Regions from separate parts of the Limibacter armeniacum genome, predicted to be linked through region 2. Evidence: riboswitches for the same ligand, from Rfam matches in the RefSeq annotation. Region 2 holds a riboswitch; each other region holds the start of a gene.

Region 1 (2,204 bases), on a different contig from region 2:
TCCTTCTAAAGTAGTCACCTCTGAACCTATTTTCTCAATCTGCTCATTTCGCAAGACAAGCAATGCCTCATCTCCGTAAGCAATACCATTTATGGATGAAAGTTCAGTATCAGTTATCAGAAGCGCTGTGTCAGCGGCATATTCCCAAACACCTGATGTTTCTTCCCAAAAATATACCTTATCATCTCCACCTGCCACTTTTCTAATACTGTTGGAGCTTCTCAGCAAAGTCCAATTTCTAAAATCCTGTTTATTGACAGACTCATCAATTGGAGCCGCTTTTAACCCTTCCGCAGTTGCCGCAAAAATGGTATCACGAATTACCTGTAAATCATAGACGGCTACCTGCTCTCCATCAATGCCAATCTCAGCATAAGTATCCCGTATATTATAGGTATCCATATCCAACCTGACAATCCCAAACTCCGAGGAGATGTAAGTAAACATTCCAACATTCTCTGCATCATAAAGTGTCTTGTCAGGGTAATCAGCGTTTAGTATTGTCCTAATATTGACGATACCATCCTGTTCCAGAACATCGATATTCCCATTGCGATAGGCAATCAGCAACTGACCATTAGCAGCCCTGTAAGATAAGGCACCCACATCACTATCACTCAAGCCATCCACCTTGGTGATTGGCTGAAGCTCATTGGTTTCCAAGTCAAGAAAAAAGAGTCCATTGGCAGAAGCTGCATAAACCTTGTTTTCTCCAAATTCTACAATATGGGTATTGTGATAAGTCAGGTGTGTCCGCCAGCTGCCTACAGGAATATCCTGCCCCATTGCGCAAAGGCTGCTGAGAAAAAATAGCGTCCCTAAAAGAATTTTCATTCCAATATTGTTTTTGGGGTAAAGGTATTGCCCCGTTGTTTTCATTTCATCTTTATCAAGATTCGAAAATAAAGAAAAGAATAGGACAATTTGTAAATAAAATATAAATCGGCATATCTTTGCAGCGCCATCCAAAAGGGTGGCTCGCAAAATGATTGTACTGGCAAGTGCCGGTATAGTATGCTGGGGTGCTGAAAAGCTGAGATTATACCCATAGAACCTGAACAGGGTAATTCCTGCGAAGGGAGCAAAAGACAGCCTTTGTTTTTATAGTTGTCTGAAATCAACCATACTGTAAGCGTACAGTATGCATCCGTTTCCCGTAATCTCTTTTTTCGCACTCATCATACGCTTTAAGTTTTAATCACTACAAACTAAAAGTAAAGATGAGAGCTGTTTTATTTTCCATGTTGCTGATGTTACCCGTATTGTCTTTCGGACAATATTCCATTTCGGGCAAAGTAACACAAGCCTCTAATCAAGAAGCACTATTCGGTGCGACTGTCTCAATAGAAGAACTTAATAAAGGTATCATTACAGATGCTTCTGGTGCTTATAAGATAAGTGGACTACCGGAAGGTAACTACACACTATCTGTTTCTTTCCTTGGCTTTGTGCCTTTCTCTCAACCAATTACCCTGAAGCAGGATGTAATATTGGACATCCCCCTCAAGGAAGACTTCAAAGAGTTGGGAACAGCCATCATTTATGCCAAAAAGGACTACCCTGTTACTGTAACAGAACTGACAGCGGAAGAGATTGCACCTCAAAACCTCGGGCAGGACCTTCCTGTATTACTGAACTTCCAACCTTCTATCGTCACTACTTCTGATGCAGGAGCTGGCATCGGTTATACAGGCATGCGTATCAGAGGTTCGGACCCAACCCGTATCAACGTCACCATCAACGGTATTCCTCTCAACGATGCAGAATCTCAAGGAGTATTCTGGGTCAATATGCCTGATTTTGCTTCTTCTGTAGACAATATTGCGATCCAGCGTGGTGTCGGTACTTCAGTAAATGGTGCTGGTGCATTTGGCGCATCAGTAAACCTTACGACTGAAGCCCCTGCTGACAAACCATATGCGCAGGTTGGTACTACTGTTGGCTCATTTGGCACATGGAAGGTCAACACAGAGTTTTCAACAGGAAAACTGAATGACCACTTCAGCTTGTATGGCAGACTTTCCAAAACAGAATCGGATGGCTATATCGATAATGCATGGGTTGACTTAAAGTCATTCTACCTTTCAGGGAAATACGAAAGCAAAGCCGGTAACTTTACCGCAAATGTGTTCTCAGGAAAAGAGGTTACATTCCAGGCCTGGAACGGTGTATCGGAGCAAAAGATAGCAGAAGGTGACCGCACT
Region 2 (2,204 bases):
AATGATCCTGATATAAAAACCTTGGCAGGCTCAGGCGTATAAGCAGGCAAATGCTTAAGCTTGAAAGTTACCTGCGCAGCCAAATCCTCCCAGCTCTGAACTGATGCTACAATTACTGTATCCGTTACTGAGGAGGGTAGAATACAGGTCCTATTAGCCAAAGGCTTTCCATCCCAAGTCCCTTCTACATACTCCCAATTCCCTCGTGTAAACTTGAATTCAAAAGCTTTCAAGCTATCAGGCATCGTCACCTCTAAAATGCCTTCCTTATTTGGTTTTAATGCATAATTCGGATCATTAGCTAACCAATCATTAAAACTTCCAGAGATAAAAACAGTATCTGTAATTGGGGTATGTTGCGGCAATCTGATTACTTGAATCGTTGTTTGACCTGATACATAAAATGACCAGCATGTAAACAACAGAACAGCTATTGATCTCAATATATTAGCTATCATAGTCGATTAGAGACAACAAGTTGACTTGTATGTGTTAGTGTGTTGTATGATGAATAAATTACATCAATTATTAAATATGTACAATTTACACTAAAAATAGATTCAAGCCAATACCTCAAGCATTACGTCTTTATACTCAGAAGCTTATTGAACGCTAAAATTCATTATCTCATAAGTCATTTTAATAGAAAAGCATAACGGTATCATCATACTTACACGCTGTTATAAGTACTTTTAAATCGGTTGCATAAACCCAGCTTCATATAAATCGACAAATACCTAGAGGTTATATTTCAGTGACAAGAAACCTTGTTTCGTCATACTTTTTCCCTAAAAAAATTCTATTAACTTTGCGATATATGCTTTAGGGGTGTTCCGTTTAAGGAACTGAGAAATACCCTTTGAACCTGATACAGCTGGCACTGTCGTAGGGAAAAGCTAGGCATCTCTCTCCTATTTCAATTATAGCAGCGGAGTACCCCTGAAGTATACCTTGACAAGATTCATTCACCATGCAATTTGATAAAAGGATATGCTACAACAACTCTGGGAAACTGTAAAGGCTGTAAAGGAACAAGCTCCTCTCGTACATAATATCACCAACTATGTAGTCATGAATAACTCTGCCAATGCACTGCTAGCACTTGGAGCATCCCCTGTTATGGCTCATGCACTGGAAGAAGTTGAAGATATGGCTGGCATTGCAGGAAGTCTTGTCATCAATATCGGCACATTAGAGCCTCAATGGGTAGAAGCCATGAAAAAGGCAATGATTACAGCCAAAAGGAAAGGGACTCCTATCGTCATTGACCCAGTTGGACTAGGCGCTACCCCTTACCGCAACGAAGCATTTGCCTCACTTATAGATACTGTTAAGCCTACTGTCATCCGTGGAAATGGGAGTGAGATCATGGCTGCCCTAAGTACTGCCTCAGCTACCAAGGGAGTTGACAGTACCATATCGGCACAAGCTGCTACTGATGCTGCAACGGAACTGGCAGGTATAACCAATGGGACTGTTTGTATCTCAGGGGAAGAGGATTGGATCATCACTTCCACTACTAAGGCAAAAGTGCTAAACAACATTCCGCTTTATACCAAAGTTACAGGAATGGGCTGTACCGCTACAGCACTAACTGGAGCTTGTTTGGCGGTTACTTCAGACCCATTCATGGCTACATTAGCAGCAATGGCGACAATGGGAGTAGTTGGTGAGGTTGCCATGCAAAAGGCACAAGGTCCGGGTACACTACAACTGTACTTTTTAGATGCGCTTTATAATCTCAATGAAGATACCTTTATGGATAAAGCTAAAATTGAAGTCATTCATGAATAAGTTATATCTGGTCACAAGTGAGTCTGATTGCCGACACCATTCTCTAGCATCCGTCATTCAAATGGCTGCTGAAGGAGGGGTTGGAATGGTTCAGCTCAGAGAAAAAAATGCCAGTACACGTGAGTTTATACAAAAAGGCTTACTACTGAAAACACTACTGAAGCCCTTTAACATTCCATTGATTATCAATGATAGAGTAGATGTAGCCTTAGCAGTTGAAGCAGAAGGCGTACACCTTGGACAAAGTGACATGCCGGTAGAAAGTGCACGAAGACTCCTACCTCCAAATAGTATTGTCGGCTTATCTGTTGAGTCACTGGAGGAAGTAAAGGAAGCAGAGAATTTACCTGTAGACTATCTGGGTGTAAGTCCAGTATTTGGCACACAAACCAAAACAGACACAAAAATAG
Region 3 (2,204 bases), 320 kb from region 2:
TTGAAGAAGGCAATGCTGTAATCCCATACTTCATCTTCGTGTTGAAACTTGACACCCATATCATGGTCATCTTCCAGTCCGACATAGTAGTCGATGCTGAAAAACCAGCAATGAGAGTTGTATTGGGTAATCCCAAAAGGAACTTGCGTGAGACCAATCTGAATTTCATTCTGGTCATTGAAGTCATAAGCCAACCACCCTTGTTTGAGCATGCCTCCCCCAAATGAATTGGAGTAAAGTCGGTATTCTGCATTGAGCTTGACACCTTCATAAGCTGCCTTGACATTAAGCCGGAAGACATCATAGCCAAAATCACCACCTCTTTTCTTCTGACCGTCCTTCCATGTGGAGTAGTTGTAGTTAAACCTTAAAGCACCACCAATTTCCAAAGTAGGCTTTTCCAGGTCAATTTGGTTTTTGTCATCCTGTCCAAATACATCACTGAAATGAAAACTGAAACTGAATAGTAATAGAAGAAAATACTTGCTAGTGAAGACATTCATTTTGTAAACACCATTAATTAATAAGACATACGACTAGAAAAGAGAATGAAGGGAATCTCTATTGAAGTAGGAGTATTGGAATTACTTATTGAGGATAGCATTCATATTAACAAGTGTTTGCTACTGGTTTTAGTTCGGCATATTGGATCATAGTAGAGAGTAATCTCAGATGTTTGCATCCTTTTGTAATATTCTGTTATTTCGTAGCAGCTTTAGGGGTGTTCCATACTTTTAGTATCGGAACTGAGAACTTACCCTTAGAACCTGATGCAGCTAGTACTGCCGTAGGGAAAAGCTGGAAGATGATTTGTTGGGGCGTATTTTTTTATGCGCTTTCCCTAAAACATGTTTCTGCTTTTGATTCTCCTCTAGAGCCTGTGTTTCAAGTTTCATTTACAAAACCAATTGAACATGCAGGTTACCATTAACCAAGATTCTATTCAGCTTCCAGCCAATTGTACCGTTGCATTGGCTGTAAAGGAAAAAGGCGTCCCATTTCAGGGAACCGCTGTGGCTGTGAACTATGAAGTGATTCCACAGGAAGCATGGGAGTCTCATGCGCTAAAAGAAGGCGACAACATCACAATTATTCGTGCAACGCAAGGAGGGTGAAAAATTGAGATGCTAGACATGAGATTGACTACTTTAAATTCCCAATCTCAAGTCTCCAATCATATATCTCAAATCAACAAGACCATGATCAATAAAAAAGAAATTGCCCGTCTGCACTTTATTACACAACCACACCCAACGGTTTCCTATACCAAACAAGTAGAGCTTGCCTGTAAGGGTGATGTCAGGTGGATACAGCTTAGGGAAAAGACCATGTCTGATGAGCAGCTGCGTCCTATTGCGGAGGAAATGGCAGCCATCTGTAAAAATTATGGCGCCACATTGGTGATCAATGACCGGGTGGAACTGGCTGCTGACATCAATGCCGACGGCGTACATATCGGAAAGGAAGATATGTCACCTGTTGAAGCAAGAAAAATTTTGGGTGCAGGAAAAACTATTGGAGGGACAGCCAATACGCTGGAGGATATGCTCAAGCTGGCAGACATGAAGGTGGACTATATCGGCTTAGGACCATTCCGTTTTACAGCAACCAAGAAAAAACTCAGCCCGATTTTGGGATTGGAAGGTTATGCCAACCTTTTGGAAAAATTTCGAAACACAGACAATCACACACCTGTGATCGGGATAGGAGGCATTGAGCATGTGGATATTCCTGAGCTTTTGAAAGTCGGGCTGCATGGCATCGCTGTTTCTTCCCTGATTGCCCAAGCAGAAGATGCCGTCTTGGCAGCTGAGTACACCAACCTGATCATCTCACAACAAACCATCTGAAACCAATGCTTACAGTAGATAATATTCAATTCAATTCCAGACTGTTTACCGGAACAGGAAAGTTCAGCAGCAACAAAGAAATGCGGGAAGCGCTGGATGCTTCTGGTTCAGAGCTGGTGACCGTAGCCTTGAAGCGTGTCAATGAGCACCGACCAGAGGAAGACCTCTTTCACCACTTGCGTGAAGGAAACTTCAGGCTGTTGCCCAATACCTCAGGCGTTCGTAATGCCAAGGAAGCCATCTTTGCCGCACAGCTGGCAAGGGAAGCTTTACAGACCGACCTGCTCAAGCTTGAAATCCATCCTGATCCTAAATACTTGATGCCCGATGCGGTGGAAACCTTGAAGGCAACCG
Region 4 (2,204 bases), 610 kb from region 2:
AATAGTATCTGCGCCCCATCTAGTTGCCCAAACGGCCTTTTCAACTTCTTCCTCAATGCTTGAAGTCGTGACAGAGTTACCAATGTTTGCATTGATCTTGACCAAAAAGTTTCTGCCAATGATCATAGGCTCTGTTTCAGGGTGGTTGATATTGTTTGGAATAATGGCCCTTCCGGCAGCAATCTCGTTTCTGACAAACTCAGGGGTAATAGGTCCTCTTGGTGTAAATGCCCCAAAACTGTTTCCTTGATGTTGTTGGCTGATTTCCTTGATTTCTTCCAGACGCTGGTTTTCTCTGATGGCTACATATTCCATTTCAGGAGTAATAATGCCTTTTTTTGCATAATGCATTTGGGTTACGTTAACTCCTTGCTTGGCTCTTAGCGGTTTGGAAAGGTACTCAAACCTTAAACTGTCAAGAGAAGAATCATCCAAACGTTCTTTTCCGTAACGGGAAGAGATACCCTGTAATTCCTCCACATCTTCTCTGTCTGTGATCCATGCTTTACGTAACTTGTTCAGCCCTTTTCTTACATCTATGGAGATATTTGGGTCTGTGTAAGGGCCGCTTGTGTCGTATACTGTAACAGCAGGGTTGGGTTCGGTTTTTTTCTTTCCATTTGCTAAGAATGTCACAGAATCTTCCAAAGAAATCTCTCTCATGGCCACCTTGATGTCATGTATTGTGCCTTTTACATACACTTTTTTGGAAGCTGGGAATGGATCACGTGTAATCGTCTGAGAAGACGGGATACGATCTTTGCTCATTGTTTTTGGTTTTGGACTGTATGAGGGGCCAAAGTGTGGCATGAAGGAATAGCTTTTGCCAATAGCTACCGCAACCATACAAGTCGATGAAAAAAAGATAAACGATAAGCTTTAGAGGAATGAATAGACAGGAAGCCAGATATGGGATTTTCCATATCAGTACACTTCCAGCTTTTCCCTACGGCAGTACTAACTGCGTCAGGTTCAAAGGGTAAGTTCTCAGTTCCGACATCATGACGATGTGGAACACCCCTAAAGCGAGCTTAAGTTAACAGAATTTAGATGGAATACGAAAAAAGTACATGGAGGAACTGATATAGCTTATTGCTCTTCATGAGAGGACTACTGATCAGAAGTTATGATTGTTGTTTGAACTTCTTATTGATAATCAGAGGACTGTGTTTAATTATTTTATAATTCTGTTAACATTTTATTTGTTTGGTTAACAACATTGTGGCACAGACTTTGAAAAAGTGGAATCATGCAATCATTAAATAAATAAATCCAATATCTAGATCCTGTTTATTAATATTGCTTCATAACATTGAACATTAGATAGGTGGCTTCTAGCCATACTTAACTTAAATAATTACAATTATAACCAGCGTTTAACCCGTTGAGTAGCCAGCATTGATACCTAATTAAACTCAGCGTCGCTAAACAGCCAACAAACAAAATACAATGAAGAAAACTCTATTATCGATTTCGTGCGTTTGTGCCATGCTGATGGCATTCCCTTCGTGTTCAGAAAATGATGAAACAGAAAAAGGACCTTCAACAGAACTAACTACTCCAGAAGATGGATCAGAAGCTGATACAGGTGATGCCGTAACAGAAGAGGATGGTGTTGCTGGTGGCAGTGACAACAGTGGTTCTGAAACAGACAATGGTGGTTCTGATAATACATCATCAGGCGGAGATTCAAGTACAGACAACGGCGATTCGGGTGATAGTACCGGAACTGACAATGGAGGATCAGATTCTTCAGGAGGAGGTGATACTGGTACAGACAATGGCGGTTCTGATAATACTTCTGGAGGAGATTCAACAACTGTTAATGGTTCTTCAGGTGGTGATACAGATACTGATAACAATACAGACAACGGAGGTGACTCTTCAGGAGGTAGTACAGATAACGGTGGATCAACCGGAGGAAATAATGGCGGTTCTGATAATACAGAGACAGACAACGGTTCTACATCACAGGATTTGCAGGATAATGAATCTGTTGTAAATGGTATTCTGGAAAAAGTAAACTACTACAGAAACCAAGCTGGTCTTCACTCTTTGGTACTGGATGATATTGCCAATAAATATGCGAAAGAGCATAACCTGTATCAAATCTCTCAAGGAAAGATCAGCCATGACTATGCAAGTACTCGTGGAAGCGAGCTGATGTCAGAGCTGAATGGCAATGCTTTTGGTGAAAACGTAGC

The links. A riboswitch is a leader RNA that binds a small molecule or an ion and turns the genes downstream of it on or off. The one in region 2 is predicted to bind thiamine pyrophosphate.
Region 1: another riboswitch for thiamine pyrophosphate. It lies ahead of V6R21_RS08260 (TonB-dependent receptor); the one in region 2 lies ahead of thiM (hydroxyethylthiazole kinase).
Region 3: another riboswitch for thiamine pyrophosphate. It lies ahead of thiS (sulfur carrier protein ThiS); the one in region 2 lies ahead of thiM (hydroxyethylthiazole kinase).
Region 4: another riboswitch for thiamine pyrophosphate. It lies ahead of thiC (phosphomethylpyrimidine synthase ThiC); the one in region 2 lies ahead of thiM (hydroxyethylthiazole kinase).

The regions. Positions count from the first base shown of each region.
Region 1 covers NZ_JBAJNO010000008.1:546,703-548,906, reverse strand. The annotation lists gene porZ (type IX secretion system anionic LPS delivery protein PorZ) at 1-834, opposite strand, end outside; TPP riboswitch at 1,009-1,098, shown strand; gene V6R21_RS08260 (TonB-dependent receptor) at 1,221-2,204, shown strand, end outside.
Region 2 covers NZ_JBAJNO010000009.1:1,541,877-1,544,080, forward strand. The annotation lists gene V6R21_RS24130 (helix-turn-helix domain-containing protein) at 1-458, opposite strand, end outside; TPP riboswitch at 815-909, shown strand; gene thiM (hydroxyethylthiazole kinase) at 991-1,794, shown strand; gene thiE (thiamine phosphate synthase) at 1,787-2,204, shown strand, end outside.
Region 3 covers NZ_JBAJNO010000009.1:1,226,111-1,228,314, reverse strand. The annotation lists gene V6R21_RS22770 (hypothetical protein) at 1-503, opposite strand, end outside; TPP riboswitch at 708-811, shown strand; gene thiS (sulfur carrier protein ThiS) at 915-1,115, shown strand; gene V6R21_RS22760 (thiamine phosphate synthase) at 1,200-1,850, shown strand; gene V6R21_RS22755 (thiazole synthase) at 1,874-2,204, shown strand, end outside.
Region 4 covers NZ_JBAJNO010000009.1:929,613-931,816, reverse strand. The annotation lists gene thiC (phosphomethylpyrimidine synthase ThiC) at 1-768, opposite strand, end outside; TPP riboswitch at 927-1,032, opposite strand; gene V6R21_RS21615 (CAP domain-containing protein) at 1,450-2,204, shown strand, end outside.